3 regions of the Desulfosporosinus sp. SYSU MS00001 genome follow, and region 2 is predicted to be linked to each of the others. Evidence: riboswitches for the same ligand, from Rfam matches in the RefSeq annotation. Region 2 holds a riboswitch; each other region holds the start of a gene.
The links. A riboswitch is a leader RNA that binds a small molecule or an ion and turns the genes downstream of it on or off. The one in region 2 is predicted to bind S-adenosylmethionine.
Positions count from the first base shown of each region.

Region 1: it holds a riboswitch for S-adenosylmethionine, as region 2 does, so the genes downstream of both, ACPUYX_RS03885 (hypothetical protein) here and ACPUYX_RS15080 (homocysteine synthase) in region 2, are expected to answer to the same signal.
Region 3: it holds a riboswitch for S-adenosylmethionine, as region 2 does, so the genes downstream of both, ACPUYX_RS08525 (homocysteine biosynthesis protein) here and ACPUYX_RS15080 (homocysteine synthase) in region 2, are expected to answer to the same signal.

Region 1 is NZ_JBNFTW010000002.1:101,116-108,715, forward strand. Features, by position in the region: gene ACPUYX_RS03860 (transketolase family protein) at 1-348, opposite strand, end outside; gene ACPUYX_RS03865 (transketolase) at 349-1,176, opposite strand; gene ACPUYX_RS03870 (DUF1285 domain-containing protein) at 1,431-1,868, shown strand; gene ACPUYX_RS03875 (GNAT family N-acetyltransferase) at 1,877-2,446, opposite strand; gene ACPUYX_RS03880 (GNAT family N-acetyltransferase) at 3,432-3,755, shown strand; SAM riboswitch class I at 3,832-3,929, shown strand; gene ACPUYX_RS03885 (hypothetical protein) at 4,010-4,234, shown strand; gene def (peptide deformylase) at 4,327-4,782, shown strand; gene ACPUYX_RS03895 (hypothetical protein) at 5,111-6,145, shown strand; gene ACPUYX_RS03900 (methyl-accepting chemotaxis protein) at 6,487-7,600, opposite strand, start outside.
Region 2 is NZ_JBNFTW010000008.1:127,953-135,552, reverse strand. Features, by position in the region: gene cooS (anaerobic carbon-monoxide dehydrogenase catalytic subunit) at 1-1,634, shown strand, start outside; gene ACPUYX_RS15090 (amino acid permease) at 1,820-3,298, opposite strand; gene metA (homoserine O-acetyltransferase MetA) at 3,479-4,402, opposite strand; gene ACPUYX_RS15080 (homocysteine synthase) at 4,463-5,752, opposite strand; SAM riboswitch class I at 5,933-6,039, opposite strand; gene ACPUYX_RS15075 (acyl-CoA dehydratase activase-related protein) at 6,116-7,600, opposite strand, start outside.
Region 3 is NZ_JBNFTW010000003.1:405,220-412,819, reverse strand. Features, by position in the region: gene ACPUYX_RS08560 (glycosyltransferase family 4 protein) at 1-912, shown strand, start outside; gene ACPUYX_RS08555 (hypothetical protein) at 1,007-1,228, opposite strand; gene ACPUYX_RS08550 (hypothetical protein) at 1,340-1,654, opposite strand; gene ACPUYX_RS08545 (DUF6385 domain-containing protein) at 1,730-2,779, opposite strand; gene ACPUYX_RS08540 (hypothetical protein) at 2,969-3,226, opposite strand; gene ACPUYX_RS08535 (UPF0280 family protein) at 3,288-4,034, opposite strand; gene ACPUYX_RS08530 (NIL domain-containing protein) at 4,035-4,436, opposite strand; gene ACPUYX_RS08525 (homocysteine biosynthesis protein) at 4,439-5,635, opposite strand; SAM riboswitch class I at 5,810-5,935, opposite strand; gene ACPUYX_RS08520 (hypothetical protein) at 6,090-6,224, shown strand; gene ACPUYX_RS08515 (P-II family nitrogen regulator) at 6,619-6,957, shown strand; gene ACPUYX_RS08510 (ammonium transporter) at 7,047-7,600, opposite strand, start outside.

The DNA of each region.
Region 1 (7,600 bases), on a different contig from region 2:
TGGGCCATCTTTGCCGGAAGAAGCGCCAATATTGTGCCCAACAATTTTTACATTTTGGTTTGCATAAGCAATCGAAATGTGGATTTGCTCCCAGCCGTTTCCAAGCAGAAAATTTGCATAGGCATTTATAAATGGAATTTTTCCAGCAACGGCGAAGCCGGCACCTGTTCCCACGATATCGGACTCCGAAATTCCTAAGTCAAAAAATCGCTCAGGAAATTTCTCTTTAAACAAATATGTCATCGAGGATTTGGCGACGTCTGCATCGAGGACAACGATATCAGGATTCTCTTGCCCCAAGCGAACAAGTTCTTCCCCGTAAGCTTGACGTGGTGCAATCTTTGTCATTTACTTCAACTCCTCTAGTGCAATTTTTAATTCTGCATCACTGGGAGCAGCCGCATGCCAGTCCACTTGATCTTCCATGAAAGATACACCTTTTCCCTTAATCGTATGGGCGATAATCACACTTGGCTGTGTCTTGACTGCATGAGCTTGCGCAAAGGCTTTCTCAATCTGTGGAAAGTTATGTCCATCGATTTCGAGGACATTCCAGCCAAAAGCTTTCCACTTTCCCGGCAGATCTCCTAACGATTTTACCTCGTCGAGACGACCGTCAAGCTGCAATTTGTTGTAGTCGACGATAGCACAAACATTATCTAAATGGTAATGAGCGGCTGTTAACATAGCCTCCCAGACTTGTCCCTCATGCAATTCTCCGTCACCCAGCATCACATAGGCACGTTGATCAGAACCTTTAAGTTTCGCCGCTAATGCCGCTCCATTGGCAATAGATAGACCTTGGCCCAGCGAACCTGATGCCATATCAACACCGGGGGTCGATTCGCAGCTAGGATAAGCAGGAAGCCGACTCTCGGCTTCACGAAAAGTGAGAAGCTCTTCTTCCGGGAAAAACCCCCGTTCGCATAAGGCTGCATATAGTGCCGGTGCCGCATGTCCCTTAGACAAAAAGAAAAAATCCCGTTTATCCCAGTGAGGGTTTTGCGGATTGACTCGGAGAACGTTCATATATAAAACGTCAAGGAGATCTGTTGCTGACAAGCAGCCTCCTGGGTGTCCTCCCTTGGCTTTGTGGGTCATTTTCAGAATATGGCGGCGCATTCGCCGGGCAACTTCGCTAAGCTCCGAATGGGACAAGCCTTTACCCTGGATCATGGCTTTTTCCTCCTTAACTTGAGTCTTTTCTGTGATCTTTTTTAATTGTACTCCGCGATGAAAAAAAACGAAAGTCTGCAATCTAATGGTGCGAGATAAGGAGAAGAATAATTATAAATAATTATAACTATGATAGCGATTCCTGGAGCAAAACATTATGATAAGGAGGAAATAAAGGATAATCGTGGAATGATTTAAGAAGATATCTTATCGGCAATAGTTAATATCTATTTTTATGGCGAGGAGGCAATATCGTGAGTAATTTACGCGCCCCAGAACTCTTTATTGACAAGAATGGTCTATGGTACGCTGATGGCTTGGTAATGATCAGGAAAGAAATTGTCTGCTTATTTGCTTCTAATCTCCAAAAAGATGATCATAATAACTTTAATATAGAATGGCAGAATCAACTGTACCCCGTAAAGGTAGAAGATGTCCCCTTTTTTGTTCAATCAGTAACTGTGCAGGCTGATCGGATAATATTGCAACTTTATGATGGGCGAAAATTCCCCTTGCCTTTAGGCAATATTTTAATAAAGAACCATATCCCTTATATCTCATTGTTTTGGCCGGGTGATACGAAACTGTCCCGTTCTTCCTATAGTGAGTTGTGTAAAAACTTGATCGAGCGTGATGGTCAGTACTTTATTAAATACGGTGAAAAGGAATGGTTTATTGAAGAGTTGGAATGAATTAAAGTTTACTCCATAGCTTCATTTAGAAGAACCATATGAAGATGATCTTGCCATTTGCCGTTAATTCGCAAATATTTCTTGGCAAGGCCTTCGTTATAAAAACCGAGTTTTTCTACTACTCGCATCGATCGTGCATTTCGCGGCAAAATATTGGCCTCAATACGATGAAGCCCTAATTTTGTAAAGGCGAATTCAATAACTCTTTTTAAGGCCTCCGTCATGTAGCCTTGGTTGATTTCAGTATGGTCCAATTTATAGCCTAGGTGGCACGAGAGGAAGGCCCCATGAACGATATTGTTTAAGCCGATTGATCCAATTGTTTTGGACAACGCCTCATCTTTTTTAAAAAGCCAGACCCTGAATGCATCCCCATCATTGATTTTGGACAATTCTTTGCGCAGCGCTTCTTGATGATAACGAATCGTATAAAATTCAGGTTCCTTTTTAGCTTCCCATTCCTGGAGAAACCTGCTATTACGCTTATAATAATCCAAAACTAAATCGGCAAAGGTCTCATCCAATACCATTAGTGTAAGTCGTTCAGTTTCTAATTGAAGCTGATTAAAAAGCTCCATTTCTCTCATCCTCCTAATTCTAAGTTGGGAAAATTAGTATATCATTTAGCTGTTTTTCGGACAAGAAAACTTGTATCTTCACAAAGCCTGTTTTTTCTTCCTTTGTCTTTTTATGCCTACAAATGGAGTTCTAAGGATAATTGTGAGTTAACGAAATTTGCCCCTAAAATGAATTAAATGACCAGGAACATGAAACAAACATGTACCTGGTCGTTCTATTTTACTATCCTTTATTCAAGATTGACAATAACCTTATCATTTGGTAGTGATCCGTAAATAAGTAGACCCAATGATTTGTTTCATAGTTATCAAGTCTCGTTAAACATCTCCTTTAGATTTGATAAATGTTTTTTAACGACAAGGTTATTCTAAGGCCGCTAGCTGAATTTGGACTGAAGTGAAACTTAAAGCTTACTGAATGTTGGCTGAAAACTCCTTAAGTGGTAGTGGGTCTATGGGTAATTTTGTATTACCTATTTATAAATCAATCATTACTGCGAGTTGAAGATGATTGAAGGAATTATCTGCAAATAAAAAGCAGCCTCGAAGACTGCTGAAAAATGTGACTAATGAAATTATATAATGCAACATCCGAAAGGGGGTGCTGCCAAACGAATTGATTGGCAGCCACCCCCTCAATCTTCCGCAAAGAGACATGTCTAACTTTATGCCAGACGAGCTCTTAGAAAAAAGTCCCTCCGAATTGCTGTCCCCGGAGGGCAATATAAGTACCATGAAAAAGACTAAGGGACTTTCCCCTTGAATGTATTATATCATGATAAACCGGAATAGCTATTGGTAATAATAGGTGGTTAATGGGGATCATCTAACAATTAATAGTGAAAAATCCTTAGTTTCCTGGTAAACTTGTATCAACTAACCTTCCGTAAAGAATACTACTGGTAAATCAGGAGAGTTCAAGAGTAATTAAAGTGAGTCCTAGGCCCGATAGAGGCCAAACGAAACTATCGAGGAGGAATTAGTTATGAATTGGCAGTATGAAGATCGACGTATATATGCAACCGATGAAAAAGGCGAACTAATGTGTGAAGCAACATTTGTTTCTAAGGAAAATGGCGAGCTAGATATAGACCATACTTATGTGAATCCAAGCTTGAGAGGGCAAGGTATGGCCGGCAAGATGATGCAGGTTGTAGCTGATTATTTAAGAGAAAAAGGTCTTAAGGCTTCGGCTACGTGTACCTATGCTAATAGCTGGCTGAAAAGACACGAAGAAGTGTATGCGGATATCTTATCAAAGGATATGGTTGATCAAGCTGTTGCCTGTAAAATTAATACGAAGCATTAGGCTTTTTAAATTAGAATTGACAAAAACGAAGTTTGCAACTAGTATATTAATCATTAACACAATCAATTGAATAAATCTCTTATCAAGAGTGGTGGAGGGACTGGCCCGATGAAGCCCAGCAACCAGCGTAAGCATGGTGCTAAATCCTGTAGGAGTATTCCTAACAGATGAGAGCTATAAATATCTCTTCATGTTAGAAGAGATATTTTTGTTTTTGGTAAAAATTAACGTTTTCCAAAAGAGAGGTGCTTTCCATGGATGATATAATTTGGTTTCCTGTTACAGAGAATGAAAAACAACGCATCGAACGTATCTGTGATTTAGCGGGAATGACTCAACAAGAATGGTTTGCGGAGGCCTTGAAAAAATCCGAAAGGGATTTAGTTCTTCCATTGGCTGCCGAGAAAAAAGTTGTTTTGTATGGTTATGAAAAGGGTCTTAGGTTCTGGAAAAGATCTTTAAAAAAGTTATCGTGTTAGAAAAAGAAATTAGAGTTAAAATGGAGCTAATGAAGGGTGTTAACTAAAGTTACCTTAAAATTAAGGCAGAGATTAGAAGAGGTGTGATTTAAATGGCTTTGAGGAAGCTTAGGTTTTTGGATGATGAACTATTACGAAAAAAGAGTAAACCTGTTGAAATAATCGACGACAAAATAAGACAAATACTCAATGATATGGCAGAAACAATGTATAAAGAAAATGGCGGCGGATTGGCTGCTCCTCAGATTGGATTGCTAAAAAGATTGGTTGTCATTGATATGGGACAAGGGCTTCTGAAGCTGGTAAATCCCGAAATTATTGAACGCGAGGGGAATCAAGAGGTTATCGAGGGATGTTTAAGTATTCCTAATATATGGGGTAAACTTAAGAGGCCTGCTAAAGTAAGGGTTAAGGCTTTAAACGAAAATGGGAAGGAAATAATATTAACAGGGACAGGAGATTTAGCAAAATGTTTTTGCCATGAAATAGATCATTTAGATGGTATTCTTTTTGTAGACTCAGTTACTGAATATGTCAAAGGATCATAAATAATGGTTTAACGGGAGATAATTGCATGCATAATGCTGAACTAGTTCGTTCAATGTTAGATTTTGTTTGAATTTTAATGTTTGACCATAAATACGAAGGAAATTGATGAAAGATATAGAATTAAGTTGATGTAGAAGAGTTAATGTTGAATTAACATTGAAGTTAAGGCATAATCTGCCGTTTGTTTTACGCTACTGGAGAGGAGTGGATCTTAAAATTAAAAAGAAAATAAAATTGTTTGCCATCTTCCTAATTCCTTTTGCTGGATTGTTTATTGGATCGTTCTTATACTTCAACTATAAAATAAACCACTTGGAACCGGGCAACTTGGCTAGTAAATATTTACTTAATGTTGACACCCAGAACAGCACTGAAAAGAAAATTGATCAGTTACTATCTCAGCACTTTATTACGAGTGAGGGTCTGCTGACAAGCTGTCAGGGTGTGGGAACCGAAAACGATAGGTATGTTCTTTTAGAGTCCCAAGGTCAACTTATGGAGTATGCTCTGCTTGTCAAAGATAAAAAACTGTTTGAATCTGTTCTTAATAACCTGCAAACGTATTTTACAGCCCCCAAAGGATATTATTACTGGCGGCTAAATTTGCAGGAGAAACAACCGGACGATGCAACGGCCTTGGTTGATCAACTAAGATTATTAAGAAGTTTGGACGTGGCAAGTTCTGACTTTGGTGAGCTAACTTATAAAATCAAAGCTTTTTTCTTGGCATTTAATCTTTATAAATATAACCGGGACGAAAATGTATTTTGCGACAGCTACGATGGCAGAATAGGAAAAGCAGAGCAGAAAATTTCTTTATTCTATATCGATCCGGTGGGATTGGAAACCTTATCAGCCGATTTTCCTCCAGCCAAGCAATCAGTTCGCAGTACTTTAGATATTCTTAAAAATGCCCCTCTTAATAATCAGGGCTTTTTCCCGTCCAATTATAATTTGCAGACGGGAAGTTATGTCTGGCCGGAAAAGTTCACCACTGTTGAACAATTATACACGATTGATTACGCTCAGAAAGCCGGGATGAATGTTAATAAGTTCTTGGATTTTCTGCATAAAAGTATTCAGGCAAACGGTAAGATTTTCAGTACCTATCATGCGGATGGCAGTCCAGACGGTGTTAACGATTCCGCAGCGGTTTATGCGTTAGCGGCACGGATTTTTCATCAAGCTGGGGATAATAAGGATGAGCAATGGTGTTATGAACGAATGCTCGCCTACCGCATTTCGGATCAACCTGAATTGCAGGGCGCCTTTGGCTACGAGACAGCTACATCAGCGTTTGCTTTTGATCAAATGGAAGCATTGTTAACATTGAATCAAGAAGGGAAGACTAGGAAGCAATAAAATGTTATAAAAATAAAGCAATTCAAAAAGATTACTTTTTTTGCAGAGATTTTTCTTCTGTGGTTAGGGGCTAACCTGCCTACATTTGTGCTGATGGTTTGTAGACCCGTTCTCGGATACGCGGTGGTTGTAGGAGCAGTGCTGCTGCTCACTCTTGGTGGTTTATGGCTGATTAGAAGAAGGAATAGGGTGGGCAGGAACTGTTGCATAATGAATATCTATCCGTTTTTATAAATAAAACTCTGCATATAAGTGGAGAATTTAAACCACTATTTATGCAGGGTTTTGTTTATGAGGGGCGTTTATGCATTTTGCAAAAGCCTCTTTACGGATTTTTGGTTCTAAACAATAAATTTGCCAATGACACTTTGAATTTCTGTGGCTAAGGAAGCCAGTATATTGGCAGATGAGGCTATTTGTTCCATTGATGCTGCTTGTTCCTCGATGCCTGCAGATACTGTTTGGGCTTGAGAAGCAGTCTCCTTACTATAGGTATCTATTTTTTCGGCTGAAGTTGCCAGCTGCTGAGCACCAATTGACACTTGTTGAACCGTTGCTGTTATTTCTTCGATTTGAGTTGTAACAGACTCAACAAGTTTGCTGATCTCCTTAAATGATTGTTCAGCGACATTTACGACATCAAGGCCTTCTTTTACATTTTTAACTTCATGGTCCATTGCAGTAACTGCTAAATCGATGTTTTCATTATTTTGCTCAATAAGAGCAGTGATTTCTGTTGTCGATTTTCGTGACTGCTCAGCAAGTTTTCGTACTTCTTCAGCCACCACCGCAAATCCACGGCCATTTTCTCCTGCTCTTGCTGCCTCAATTGCGGCGTTTAAAGCTAGTAAATTGGTTTGTTCCGAAATTTGAGTTATAAACTGAATGATGGTGCTGATTTTTTTAGAGCTGATTGAAAGACCTTCAATACGTTCTTGAATGATATTTGTCCCGTCACTGATGTTAGTCATCTGGAAGGTTACTTCATCCAAAGCCTTTTGGCCGGCTTGAGTTGTCATCAATGTTTTTGTCATCGAGTCGGCAATTTCACTGCTGCTGGCCGCAACTTCCTGGGTGCTGGCAGAAATTTGTTCAATAGAAGAAGTTACGTCATCAACAGCCATAGCCTCTTTTTCGGTCTCGTTGGCAACAAGCTCCATGGATGAGGCGATCTGATTGGCAGCTTGTGTGTTTTCTTCAATAATGGCACTAAGTTCTTCAGATGATGCAGTTACTTGTTGTGAGGTATGACTAACCTGGTTAACTAGTTCAAGGAGGTGTTTTTTCATAAGGTTAAAACTCTGGGCTAACTTACCTGACTCATCGTTTCCCTTGACAATAACATCTTCAACTGTCAAATCACCATTTGAAACTCGTTCTACCCCGGCTAAGACTTTCTTAAGGTTAATGGTAATTAAATTAGAAATTAGATAACTGATCAGAAGACCCAAAAGA
Region 2 (7,600 bases):
TGGGTGCAGGGACCTACAGTCACCATGCTTATGAGGCCTTTCGCACTCTTCGGGCCACCGGGGAAGGTAAAACCCCTTTTAAAATAACTGACGCCAATAAGCTAAAGTGGATGTGTCAGACTCTTGGCATTAATGTCAATCAAGACGTTAATCAGCTGGCTATTCAATTGGCTGACCTGCTTAACCATCAGATGAATATTGGCACGGAAGAACCAAACCTTATGGTTGAAGCCTTTGCACCGAAGAAAAGGAAACAGGTTTGGAGAGATCTACATATCTATCCGGCGGGAACCGTTCATGAGGAACAGAACTGCGTGGCGAGTTGTCTAACGAATGTTGACGGAGATTATGCGTCACTGGCGCTAAAAGCTTTGAGACTTGGGTTATCTACTATCTATAATTCCCAGATTGGGCTGGAAATGGTTCAAGATATTCTCTTTGGCACGCCCCAGCCTCATGAGGTCAATGTTGATCTGGGAATAATGGACCCTGAGTATGTCAATATCGTTTTTAATGGTCATCAGCCCTGGGCGGGAGCAGCAACCATCCAAAAGGCCAAGCTGCCGGAGATTCAAGCCAAGGCCAAAGCGGCCGGAGCAAAAGGCCTGAGAGTTGTGGGTTCTATCGAAACAGGCCAGGAGTTGCTCCAAAGGTTCCCGGTTGATGACGTTTTTGTAGGCTTAATGGGGAATTGGCTGGCAATAGAGCCTCTTCTGGCGACGGGTACTGTTGATGTCATGGCTATGGAAGAAAACTGCTCTCCACCGGCTATTGACATGTATGCGGAAAAATATCAGGTTACCCTTGTCAGTGTCAGCACGATTATCGGGGTACCGGGGCTTGAGCATAAAATTCCGTATCATCCCAATGAAGTCGAGAGTATGGCAGACCAATTGATTAATTTGGGGATTGAAAACTTTAAAAAACGTCATGGGAAGATTATCGCCAAGGTTCCCAAGATCACCCAAAAGGCTATCGCAGGATTTTCGACGGAAGCCGTTTTGGGAGCTTTAGGCAATAAGCTTGATCCGCTTGTCGATGTGATAGCTGCCGGGAAGATCAAAGGGGTTGTTGCTTTAGCCAACTGTTCAACGCTGCGCAATGGTCCCCAGGATTGGAATACGGTGAACCTAACTAAAGAATTGATAAAACGGGATATTTTGGTTGTTGCAGGTGGCTGCGGCAATCATGCCCTGGAAGTAGCGGGGCTTTGCAATCTTGATGCAGTGAAGATGGCCGGTAAAGGGTTAGGAGAAGTATGCGGTTCCTTAAAGATACCGCCTGTTTTAAGCTTCGGAACCTGTACCGATACAGGCAGAATTTCCATGTTGGTAACGGCCTTGGCGGATCATCTTGACGTAGATGTGCCGCAATTACCAATTGCTGTAACCGCCCCTGAGTGGATGGAACAAAAGGCTACCATTGACGGGGTTTTTGCCGTAGCTTATGGCACATATACTCACCTGTCCCCGACTCCTTTTGTGACTGGGGCCCCTCAACTAGTGAAGCTCTTGACTCAAGATGTGGAAGGGTTAACGGGAGGAAAGATCGCTCTTGGTGATGATCCTGTGGAAGTTGCCAATAACATTGAAGCCCATATTATAAGCAAGCGAAAAGGGTTAGGCTTGAGTTAGTTCCCCAACAATTAAAATGATATTCAAAGTGCTTGCGGAATGAAGGGGTCGAAAACTTAACCATAAAAGCCCAAAATGTTTGTAAATAGTTAAGGCGTTCTCACGTCACTATCATAGTGTATAGTGAAGTGAAAACGCCTTTCTTTCATGTAAGGCAAGCAAAAGTGGGAATGCAATGAAGACCATTAGGATCTATTCTTAGGTCTTAATCCTTCGGATATTCGTTTTTCTGTTTCCTGAGCCAAATGTTTTAGGGTATGTAGACTATTCTCTGAAGTTGGGGTATGGTGCTCTGCCATATTTTTTGGCCCTTCAGATTTTGCTCCGAGCTTGTGGCGGACTAAAAAATAAACGCCTGCTGTAACAGCGATCAGGCCAAGCCCTAAAAAGAAGGAAGCCCTTTGGTCAGGAATTGCAAAAGCTGAGAAGAAAACACCTACAAAAATTGCTGTTACAATAAAATTGCTTGTTGGGTAACCGAGGACATGGGTTTTATGGCCATGCCGTTTTTCGAGCAGTTTTGGACGTAAGCGCCAATGGGCAAGACTAATGGTTAAGACATTAACGAGTGAGAGCAGGCCGCTGGCCCCAGTTACCAGCAAGTAGATTTTGTTAGGAATAATATAGGAGAGGAAGGCTATGGCAACAAGAAAGGTGTTTGTGAACAGCAGAGCACGTCTTGGAACTGCCTTTGGTGTGACCTTGTTAAAAAAATTCGGCGCTTCTTTTTGCTGGGCCAGAGCATTTAACATCCGCGATGTTCCATACATGCTGGCACTCATTGCCGATAAAGTGGCGGTTAAAATGACGAAGTTCATAAGAGATTGGACGATAGGAATTTTGTAAGGCAGCAAAGCGCTGACATAGGGGCTCGTACTGGCATTATAGGTTGTCCAGGGGTGGAGCAAAAGCAGGAACAGGACAGAAATAACATAGAAGGAAGTTACTATCCCTGAGGTAGAGAGAACTACCTTGGGGACCGTTTTTTCAGGGTCGGAAGATTCTGAGATAGCTAACCCCACCACTGAAGTTCCCGAATAGGCATAAAATACAAGTAAAAGAGAACCTGCGAAGCCAGACAAACCTTGGGCAAAAAAGGGAGTGTTGCTGATGTTATGCCAACCCGGAGCAGTACCGAAAAGAGGGAAAAAGGCAAGGCCAATCCCCAAGAGAATAAAGCCGATAAGGGCAATGACTTTAATGATGGCCAGGCCTGATTCTAATTTACCAAACCCGCGCGGATCAGCAAGATTGACCACCGTCAGAACAACTGAATAAATGAGCATGAAGGCCCAAAGGGGAATTCCGGGTAACCAAAGAGCACTAAAGATGGCCGCGGCAGTAGCCTCACTAGACATGACCAAGATTCCGGAGATCCAGTAGAGCCAGCCGATAACAAACCCAACTCCTGGTCCAAAGGCCTTGGCAGCATAAGTTTGAAATGAACCTTTTTCCGGGTCAAGCAAAGAAAGCTCGGCTAAAAAGGATAAGTTAAAATACATTAAAATTCCCATGAGGGCATAAGCAAGGATAATGGATGGACCGGAGAGTTTGATCGTCAAGCCGACTCCCAGAAACATTCCTGCGCCGATAATACTCCCGATAGCTAACATGGTTAAGGAAAATGCCGACATTTTGGAAGATTTGTTCTGTACCGAAGTCAAATTTGTTGCTTCCTTTCCTATATATTGTTCGTGATTTGACCTTTTCAGTATATGCATGCGGATTTGTTCCTATCCAGAGGCAGTTTCAGCAGTGTTAGACCATCGCATTTTATGAAAAAGCACACCCCAACTGCTGGATATCCAATAGTTGGGGTGTGCTTTAAGATCGGCTGTTCCTTCTTAACGACCACCAAGATCATAGGGCGTTTCTTGGTAGACGTAATAATTCAACCAGTTCTGGAATAGTAAATTTGTATGTGAGCGCCATTTGTGAACAGGGAGTTTTGTGGGATCATCGTCAGGAAAGTAGTTCTTGGGAAGTGCTATCGGCAGACCTTTGACAAAATCACGGTCATATTCTTCTTTAAGGGTTAAGGTATCATACTCAGAATGACCGGTGACAAAGACTTGACGTCTATCTTTGGAAACAACAATATAAACGCCTGCTGCGCTGGACTTAGATAAAATCTCCAGTTCGGAATGTTCAGCAAGGTCACTGCATTTGGTTTCTGTATGACGGGAGTGAGGAACATAGAATTCGTCATCAAATCCCCGCAGGAGCTGCATACCGTTCAAGCTGTTCCTCTTGACATCGTGTTTAAAGATACCGAACATTTTCTCCGGCAAAGGGTATTTCGGGATACCATAATGGTGATACAATCCGGCCTGCGCTCCCCAGCAGATATGAAACGTGGAAGTGACGTGAGTCGTTGTCCAATCCATAATTTCCTGCAGGTCCTTCCAGTAGGTAACGTCTTCGAACTCCAAGTGTTCTACCGGTGCCCCTGTTATAATCATGCCGTCATAGTTATGGCTTTTTATATCAGTGAAACTTTTATAAAAAGAATCCAGGTGTTCTTGAGAGGTGTTTTTAGAATGATGGCTCTCAATTCGCAGGAGGATAATTTCAACTTGCAAGGGAGAATTCCCGAGCAGTCTTAAGAGTTGAGTTTCTGTGGTTTCTTTGCGGGGCATAAGATTGAGGATCACAATTTTTAAGGGGCGAATATCTTGGTGAAAAGCACGCTCGTTCCCCATAACGAAAATATTTTCTCGATTAAGTATTTCCATAGCCGGTAAATGTTCCGGTATTTTAATGGGCATCGACTAAACCTCCGTTTCAACAGTGAAGACAATGATTTTGCAGTGTAATGCTTGTTCGAATTAATTCTGACTGGCCTTAAGAGCCTGGTCCAAATCAGAGAGGAGGTCATCAATCGTTTCCAGACCAATGGAGAGGCGGATCATATCCGGGGAGATTCCAGCGGCGCGTTGGGATGCCTCATCAAGTTGTTGATGAGTCGTACTTGCAGGGTGGATGACAAGGGATTTAGCATCTCCGACGTTAGCTAAATGGGAGAATAGCTGCAGATGATTGATGAAGGTTTCACCTTCCTGAAGTCCGCCTTTAACTCCGAAGGTGAAGATCGAACCCGCACCTTTGGGTAAATACTTTTGAGCAAGAGTATAATAAGGGCTGTTTGTCAGGCTGGGATAATTCACCCAAGAGACAAATTGATGGTTGTGCAAAAATTCCGCCACTCTTTGGGCGTTTTCAATATGTCTTTCCATACGAAGGGGAAGAGTTTCTAAGCCTTGCAAAAACAAGAAGGAGTTGAAAGGGGATAAGGCCGCTCCGGTGTCACGCAAGAGAGACACCCGGGCCTTGGTAATATAGGCGGCTTTGCCGCAGGCTTCCGTATAAACAATTCCATGGTAGCTGGGGTCAGGTTCGCTTAATCCAGGAAATTTACCGTTACTCCAGTTAAAGTTGCCGGAATCAACTAGGATTCCACCGATGGAAGTCCCGTGCCCGCCGATAAACTTAGTAGCCGAATGAACAACAATATCTGCACCGTGTTCAATAGGCCGGCATAAATAAGGAGAGGCAAAGGTATTGTCGACAATGAGAGGAAGATTCTTTTCATGAGCGATACGGGCTAATTCAGACAAATCGGCAACATTAATTTGGGGATTGCCAATCGTTTCAGTATATAAAGCCCTGGTTCGGTCTGTAATTTTAGAGCGGAATTCTTCCGGATTATCACCGTTGACGAAATGAGTTTTAATCCCTAATTTAGCCAAAGTATAGGCAAACAAAGTGTAAGTTCCGCCGTAAAGCGAGCCTGAAGCGACAATCTCATCTCCGGCTTGAGCAATGGTTAGGATAGCATACATAATGGCTGCTTGCCCGGAGGCTGTGGCCAGGGCACCAACGCCTCCTTCGAGGAGGGCAAGGCGCTGCTCGAAAACATCCTGAGTGGGATTCATGATTCGGGAATAGATGTTGCCGGGTTCTTTAAGGGAAAAGAGGTTGGCAGCGTGTTCTGTGTCATTGAAAACAAAGGAGGAGGTTTGGTAGATTGGAACGGCACGCGAATTGGTAGCAGAGTCGGGGTTTTGTCCTCCATGTAAAGAAAGTGTTTCAAATCCAAATTGGTGTTTTTCAGTCATTGTAATTTCTCTCCTTTTCTTAGCAGACAGTTACTTTTAGTGAACTGACTGTCAGTAAAATGTAATTGTTAAGATTTTGTTTACCGCGGGTTTAAATCCGGTTATTAGGAGAGGTTAGGTCAGCTGATAATAAAAAAACGATCGCTTCAGAGAAGCAATCGTTAGGTATTTAACACGCTGCTCTCATCTCTCAGAACCTAAGGTTCTGCTGGAATTGGCACCTCATAGCTTAGACTATCGGTTGCCGGGCATCATAGGGCCAGTCCCTCCGCCACTCTTGATAAGAGAATCAATATTAACTTGGTTTCAAGATAATATAGCTAATATAAAACAAACTATGGTCCCTGTCAAGTCAAAAATAATTTAAATATTTTCCATGGCCACGGACAGCATGAGCTTAATCCGATTAAGTTGATTGACCTCGCTGGCTCCGGGATCGTAGTCGATGGGTGCAATGTTGGCCGCCGGATAAGAGCGGCGGAGTTCACGAACCATACCTTTGCCTGTAATATGGTTTGGTAAGCAGGCAAAGGGCTGCAAACACACGATATTATTGACTCCGCTGCGAATCAGTTCAACCATTTCTCCGGTTAGAAACCAGCCTTCTCCCGATTGATTGGCAAGGGAAAGATGGTTTGAAGCATACTTGGCAATTTCTTCGATAGGTTTGGGAGCCGTAAATCGTTTACTGGCATTGAGGGCTTTTTTCATTTCTCGTCGATAGGCTTCAATCCGACCGATAGAGAAGTTGCCGGATACCATTCCCCAAAAGCTACCAGACAGCTGTTTATATTTAATACGATTATCAAAAGCTCCGTATAGAAGAAAGTCCGCAAGGTCAGGTACAACTGCCTCAGCGCCTTCAGACTCAAGCAGTTCGACAATGTTGTTATTAGCGGTGGGGTGAAATTTGACAAGAATTTCACCAACGACGCCAACTTTAGGTTTGACCCAATCTTCATGAATAGGGAGAGCGTCAAAGTCCTTGACAATTTGCCGAATGTTCTTCTCGTATTCTTTGGTATTACCTGTCTTTAATGATTCTTGACAACGCTTCACCCATGAATCGTATAAGCGATTGGCTGAGCTTGGTTCTTGTTCGTAAGGGCGCACTCGATAAAGAACTCGCATCAGGAGATCTCCATAGATCAATCCCTGCATTACTCTTTTAAAAATCGGAAGTGTAATTTTAAAGCCTGGGTTTTGCTCTAAGCTTGATGAATTTCCCGTATTTAAAGCAACAACGGGTACATGTCCCATATGGGCGTCTGCCAAGGCCTTGCGGATAAAGGCAATATAGTTGGTCGCCCGGCATCCTCCGCCGGTTTGGGAAATTATTACCGAGGTGTTGTCTAAATCATACTTGCCGGAATTTAAGGCCTTCATGATTTGTCCAACGACAATAATAGCCGGATAGCAAGCGTCATTATGCACGTATTTTAAGCCTTCATCAATGGCGGCTTTATCTACAGAAGGTAAAATTTCTATAGTATAGCCTGCCACTTCAAAGCCGGTTTGAAAAAACTGAAAGTGAATGGGAGACATTTGGGGGACTAAGAGAGTATGAGCTTTTTTCATTTCCTTAGTAAAAATAACGCGCGGATGTCTTATGATTAACTTTTCTGGGGTTACCTGACGTTTGTCACGTTCCTTGATAGCAGCGATTAAAGAACGCACACGAATTCGGGCAGCCCCTAAATTATTAATTTCGTCAATTTTGATGACGGTATAAATCTTGCCGTAAGCTTCGAGAATTTCTTTAACTTGGTCCGTAGTGACTGCATCTAAACCGCAGCCGAAAGAGTTTAACTGGATCAGCTCCAGAGAGCTCTGTTGGGCAACATAGCT
Region 3 (7,600 bases), on a different contig from region 2:
GTCGAGGTTCATTTGTCTACAGACCCCAATATCGAGCTTACGCCTTATGACCTTATTCACATTTTCAACATTACCCGTGTCAAGGAAAGCTACATGTACTTTTATAATGCTCAGAAACAAAAAAAGAAGGTCATTATCTCACCCATTTATTGGCCGCCCAATGATTACTTAAAACGCGAAGGAGTCAGTTCGAATGCCCTCGCTGCTTGGAATCACATGCAGCCTATGCGCGAACGACTGGTTGGAGGTGCTGATCTCCTGCTGCCAAACAGCCAGCTCGAAATGGAAGTCCTTCGCCGCGATTTTCCTAAAGCCGCTCCATATCAAGTGGTTGCCAATGGTTTTCCGGATTCCTTCATTGGAGCAACCCCTGATCAGTTCCGAGAACAATTTCCCAATCTGCCCCAAGAATTTGTGCTGTGTGCCGCCCGTATCTCGCCAAGAAAAAACCAGCATTGGTTAGCGGAAATTTGCCAAGGACTCCATCTGCCGCTGCTTCTGCTGGGACCCGTTAATGATCCCCAATACTATAAACGAGTTACCGCTTTTGCCAACGTGCACCATCTTGGTACGCTTCAAGGACCTCTTCTCGCCTCGGCTTATGCAGCGGCTAAAGTCCATGCTTTGCCAAGTTGGTTCGAAACCCCGGGCTTATCGAGCATAGAGGCAGGAGCCTGTGGTTCTGTCGTCATCTCTACTGACCAAGGAAGCCCCAAAGAATACTTCCAGGACATGGCCCTTTATGTGCATCCCCTTGACGATAACAGCTTGCGCAGGGCACTTGAACAATCCTTTGACGCTTACCCAGTCCCGCTGATGAAACATATCCAGCAATGGTTTACTTGGGCCAAGGCTGCGGAAAAAACTTTACAAGCTTACAGAACAATTATCGAGAATAATCCTGAAGAATAATACTTCATAAATTATCTTAAATTATCTTTTTCTATCTTGATTTATCTTAGTCCCCATTAATTCCTCATTCTTCTTATTACCCTTTTCTTTAGAATTAGCTGTTGAGTTGACTCCAGATGATTCCAAGTTTGCTTCTTAAATCATTCTTCATCCGTTCCGCTTGCACACTTATATTCAGAAAATCCAAGACTCCGATCACAGACCCGCAATCTGTGCATTGTACAAAAAGCACGGCTCGTGTGGTTCCTTCCAAATTATTAGCGTGGACAACCTCAAAACGGTCGTTGCCGCATTTCATGCAGCGAGATTGTGCCATACTCACACCACCTTTCCTCTGTACTAACGTATGCCAAGATTGCAAAATTGCTCAAGGAGCCCGGGGCATCCGGACTCCTCACATAATAGTTAATAATATAACGGAAGTCTCTTACGCAGCATTCCTTTTTGGATTTTGTCCAACGGTATGAAAAAAATCATGAGCAAAATTGGCCCCTTTGCCAATGACCAAGCCGGTTATAACGACTCCGGTTATGGGATTGATCGTATTAACATTAAGCAATTGCAAAGCATTAACATTGCTCTGAAAAGCAAGAATTAATCCAAACGTTAAACTCAACAATTCCAGCGTTAACGGTCTGAACTTATTCGGAAAAACCGGAATCGCGTATACGATATCCTTAAAGATCTCAACCAATTTTTCGACCACTACGGCCAAAATAGATATTAAAGCTAAGCCATCCACCGCAAGCACCCCTCTAGATACGAATCTCATGTAATTCAGTATATTTAGAGGGATGACAATCCGTTCTTTTATTACCTAATTTTGGGCCTGAACCCAAACTCTCAGGGAGGTTAAACCTTCGGCCTCAAAGCACAACCTGGCATAGCGCAAAAAATCTTCCGGAGCAACCATAATTACTGCTTCTGGTTCCACGTTTCTTCGTTTACCGATATTCAGCCAATGAAGGCCATCAGGGCTTAGTTGAGCCTGCACATAGGCGAGTTCAGATCCCATATTATATACGGCAAAGGAATAGCGGGAAAGGGCAGAAACATCACGAATGGTTGAATAGCACATAACCTCGCCGACCGAAACTTCTTCGATACTCTCTTGAAATCCATGACCGCTGATTTCGACTTGAGCCCGTCCAGTACTGGTTGTAGCCAAAGGTACTTGATTACTTCCATAGATTTGCACTTTGTCACGTTGTGGTGTTAAATTTCGAATATCTCCATGGACTTGCGCTTGAACATTAACAGGAATGTTTAAAGGAATCGGAGTCGCAAGCTGGACTGGTTTTAAAATTTCCCCAATGGAATGAATATGTTCGATCGAGGGACTTATTGGTTTATTATTGATTATTCTCTTGAAACGTTTAGGGGTAAGTGGGTGGGCCACTAATTTATAGATTGATAATTGGCCAGAGCCCATGATTCCTGTTTCCAGACGCAAACCTTTAATCTCCGGCTCGATGCTTATTAATTTCCTAAATTGCACAATTTCTTTAGTGTTTAACTCTGAATTAAAGCAAAACATCCTGGGCAGTAAAACATTTCCATTCGCAAGAATTGGATAGAGATACATAAATACTTGCAATGCAGGTTCTCGACATTGGAAAGCAACTTTTACCAGCCAATGCTTCTTGCCGTCAACCTCTATGACTTTGTCATTTGCTTGGATAATTCCCGCCTTAACGCTTGCTGAATTAATAATTTCCACCCCAGCCCTGCCTTGAGATTCCCGTATATAATTCCAACTCGAAGCATAATTTCCGCCAATGGGCAGCCAGTCTTGTGGAAAATCTTCATGTTCACAAGCCTTTAGGAAATTGCCATTACAAATTTGATTGGACACTGTCATTTTCATATTTAGCCCCCTGTCTTGGGCAATTGTTTCAATTTATCCTATCGATTAATTGGCATAAATAGCACTTAAACCAGGTCAAACCGTAAAATAATATTTTTTTATCTTTTAAATATCAACAATATTCATTTGTTATCGTGAGATTAATGATCCAAAAAATGGGCATTGATTCCTTTCGTATTTCGTGCTAAATTAGGGTTGTACAAGGGAATTAATAAGAAGATAAAGATAATTGCGCAAAACTAAAACCTCCCGACGGGGAGGTTTCTTTTTTTCTTTTTTTCTTTTTTTCTTTTTTTCTTTCTCTTCTTCTACCTCTTCTACTTCTTTTATTTCTTTTACTTCTTTTATTTCTTTTACTTCTTTTACTTCTTTTACTTCTTCTATTTCTTCTACTTCTTCTACTTCTTCTATTTCTTCTATTTCTTCTACTTCTTTTATTTCTTTCATACTGTCTCGAAACTGGCTGAATCGATAGGTTTAACCTTGCTTAGAAAGTAATTTTGATATATTACACGTTCATTGGCACTAATTTTATAGCGCCCCAGGCAGCTAATTGGTCATTCTTGATTGCCAGACATCCCTTGATTCCTGGAATCTGAGAGGCAAATTCAATAGTTTTTTCTAAATCCTGCTCCGATTGTATTAAATTCCCGCAAGCAGTTGCTACAGCATCCGCCAAAGCTGTGGAAGAAGAAAGAACAACTACGGCATCAGCTTTGCCAAAACTTAACGAAGGACCCACTTTTCCGGAGGACGTACATATTCCTAGGGGGGTTTGTTCCGGATGGATTTCAAGGGCTACTCGGTTGGATAAAGGGGAATCCCCGGCAAAGATTCCAACGTTACGAAAGCGAGTCGTTTTCATAAAAATATCTCCGCCGTTTTCCACGATAACATCCCGGGAGCGTTTAGCTATCGCTTTTCCCACCCACTCAGCTACAGCCCCCGCCACAGCCGCCATAGGTCCTACCCCAGCTAAACGACCGGCTTCAGACATGGTTTTAACGATCAATGGAGCATCCTCGGGTACATCATAAGGAATTAAAGCTTTTTGAAACCCCGGGTCTTTTTGAAGATACTCCTCCAAGGGCTTGCGGCAGGAACGGATCGTATCCTCGATCCATTCCACCAATTCTGGAGAAAAACGTTCTTTACGAATCCCGATATCCAGATCCGTTTCTTGCACCATCACTTGAAAATGCTGCAGGTCATCTTGGCGATGCAACTGCCGGTAAGTACGTTCTAAAAAGTCCACTTAGAGATGAACCTCCATTGCCCGCATCGGGCAAATTTTCGTACATAGCATACAAACGATGCACTGGTCTTCATCAAAATGAACCTCCATAGAGGGACGCTCAATATATAAAGCCCCTGTTGGGCAAAGTCCCGTACAAGCTCCGCACATGACACACTTTTCTTCATTGCGGACAATTCCCTGTTTAAGATCTTGTACGGATACTCCCAACTCACGCAAATAAGCGAGTCCTTTTTCGCTCTGATCTCCCGTGACCTCTAAAACCATTGTTCCCTCTTTTTGAGGATTAACATCTGCTCTAACAATATTAACAACCAAGTCAAAGTCCTTAACGAGACGATAGACGATAGGCTTTACCGAGATATCGGATCCAAAGCGCAAAACAATTCTTTTCGGTGCCATAATCAAACCTCCTTAATACTATGAGCCACAATTCCATCTGCGGGGGACGGGAGGGACTTAACTGGCTCAGTTAATAAGAAGTCACCCTTCTGGATCCATTCTTTGAGCGTCGCGGCAACTTCCCGAGCTCTTGGCATACTTGACAACGGTGAGGTTTGAATTTCTTTGCCCTGTACCGTAATCTTGCCGCTTTTCAGTTCAGCATAACTGACGTACCCCAAGTTACCAGGAGTAAAGGAGGGATATGCTTCTCCGTAGTCTACTATGGGGGCAAACAGATCTTCATCCTTCATGGCAGCATAGCGGGTAATTTCTTCATTGAGCAGCGGAATTGGTATCCCAATTCCCACGCTAAGTGTCGCTCCGTAACCTAGAAAGCTGGTACCAACCAGCCACTTAGGACTCATTTGTTTCAAATCACCAATAACAGCAAGGGTACCCCCTGCGCCGCCAAGCTCTTTTCCGTCGACATTTGTCATGGCCGGAAAATGCTGAGTCCCGTTCCAGGCCACATACCCCACACCGCCGCCGAGGAAAATCTTCGTACCTACACCAATCGTTTTAAAATGAGGATCCTTTAGAAGAGGACTCAGTTCTCCTGAGGTGGAATAGTTTGCATTTCCCAATTGGGGTTTCAACATGCCCATGTAAGTGTAAACTGTCCGATCGGTTAAATTCACCGCACAGTTATAATTCTGATAGGCGTTCCGTGGATTAAAAAGAATAGCCTCATTGATCTCATCAAGCGTTATCATAGTTTCCACGCTCTTGCGGGGATAACAATTCGTTCCATAGGCTATAGCTTTTAGTTTAACAGGTTTGCGAGCTACCAAGTCTTGTATGACATGTCCTCCGCCATAGCGGAACTCACCGGGAAAATTATTATTTAAAGGATCATCCTCAGGCAGCTCTGCTGCCCCAAGGTAAGCATCAACTGCCGCAATTCCAGCATAAGCTGCCACACCGTTGAGCCAGACCTTCTGCATTTTCATGCGCGGCTTCGTATGTCCAAAACTCAAAAAAGCTCCTGAGGAACACATTGGGGCAAAGGTTCCCGTTGTAACAACATCAACCTCGCGGGTTGCCTCTGTAAGCCCTTTTTCTTCTACCAACGCTATTAGTTCCTCTGCTGTCACAACAACAGCTTTCCCAGTCTTGATCTTAGCGTTAATCTCTGCGTATGTTTTCTCAATACTCATAAAAGACCCCACCTCCAGATTTTGTTCCGCTTTATCCTTGTATTCTTTAAGAAATTCCCCTTCTAAATAGAGTGATCTAGAGTCAGGACCTGAAAAATCCCTTTCGAAAACCTTTTCATAGGCATCGAAAAGGCCTCTTCTAGTTCGAAGAGGCCTAATTATTCATCGACACTCCTCTTATCTATCAGAAGAATTCACTCCTGCAAGAATTAGCACCATGCCTTGCGTAGACAACAATGTCACAGCAAAGCGGGTTGCCGGGTTTCATTGGGCTAGTCCCTCCACCACTCCGGATAAGAGCATACTTATTAAATTCACTACGCTGAGTCTAACATGTGTTACATACCATGTCAATACGATCTCTGTATATTAATACAGAAGTTACCTGTTCGATTCTCCGTATAAATTAATGATTTACCAGGGAACTATAAATGCATAAGCGAGGAGGGATACAATGGAACAGCAGGATCAGTCGAAAGCTAAAAAACGGCCATTTCCTAAACGTGAAGATCTACCCTGCGGCCATTCAGCAGACCAGGATGGGCGCACAGATTACGGCAAAGACAAAGAAACTACCTTTCCCCAGTAACTGTTTGATTTAGGATTCGCCTTGCCTTAATGTTGAAAATCCCGGAGCCTCAAAACTCTAACGGCAAGAAACTAATATACAAGGATTAAGGAGGTCTATTTGACATGTCCAATAAAGCGGCAGATTCAACAAAAACAGGAAAACCCGATCGCGGCAAAAATTCACCCTTTAAGAAGAAGACACCACAAAACCGGGTTTAAGACCCGGTTTTCGTTATGATGCAGTCGTTGTGTTAGTTTAACCCATACAGCACACCTAGCCATCACAACGTTAATGAACTTAAGTCTCTATTAAAATCTATGATGCTCGTACCTGAGGATATTATCCCAAATGGCTTTCTGTTATAATAAAGAGGACTGTATCCTCACAGAACCATGAACAGGCGGTGACAATCATGAAAAAAATCGAAGCTATAATTCGTCCAGAAAAACTAAATGATGTTAAAACAGCTCTTTCAGATCTAGGGATCAATGGGATGACGGTCTCAAATGTCTCAGGATTTGGAAACCAAAAAGGGTATACCCAAATTTATCGCGGACAAGAAATTGTCTCTAAGCTCTTGCCGAAAATTAAACTTGAGGTTGTCGTTAGTTCTGCCAGGATTGATGATGTAATCTCATCCATCGTTGAATCTTCTAAAACCGGTAAATTTGGCGATGGTAAAATCTTTGTTTACGACGTAGCTGATGCAATCCGGATCAGGACAGGTGAACATGGCGAAGAAGCTCTCTGACCTTTTGAAACTTTTTAACTTTTTGGGAGAAACTATTTAAGAAGTGTAAAATGTAAAATGGGATTATTATCTTAAACTTAAACTAAAACTTAAATATAAACATTCTCTGTTAGTTCAAAATCAGGATAGGCATTTTCTCGATGTTGAGTTAAATCTAAGCCATTGACTTGTTCATCATCTGTTGCCCTTAGTGATGTAAACAAAGCAACCACTTTTAAAATCGCAAATGTCATAACGCTGGTAAAGGCATAGGTGGCAACTATCGCAAGCAGCTGAATGAGAACAGGATGAATTCCGCCGCCATTGAGCAAACCATTATGGCCTTGGGGATTAAGACGTATATCTGCAAAAATTCCAGTAGCCAGGGTACCCCATGTGCCTCCAATACCATGAATACCAAAAACGTCGAGAGCATCATCGTAACCTAACTTATCCTTAAGTACACTAACCCCTAAATAGCAAACCCCTCCCGCGACAAATCCAATCAGCAGAGAACTCCCGGTGGATACAAATCCTGCAGCAGGCGTAATAGCAACTAATGCAGCAATAATACCGCTGATAGCTCCAAAAACTGTAATTTGACGGCGGTGGAACCATTCCAGGAGCGCCCAGCCAATCATTCCGGCTGCTCCTGCTATTTGGG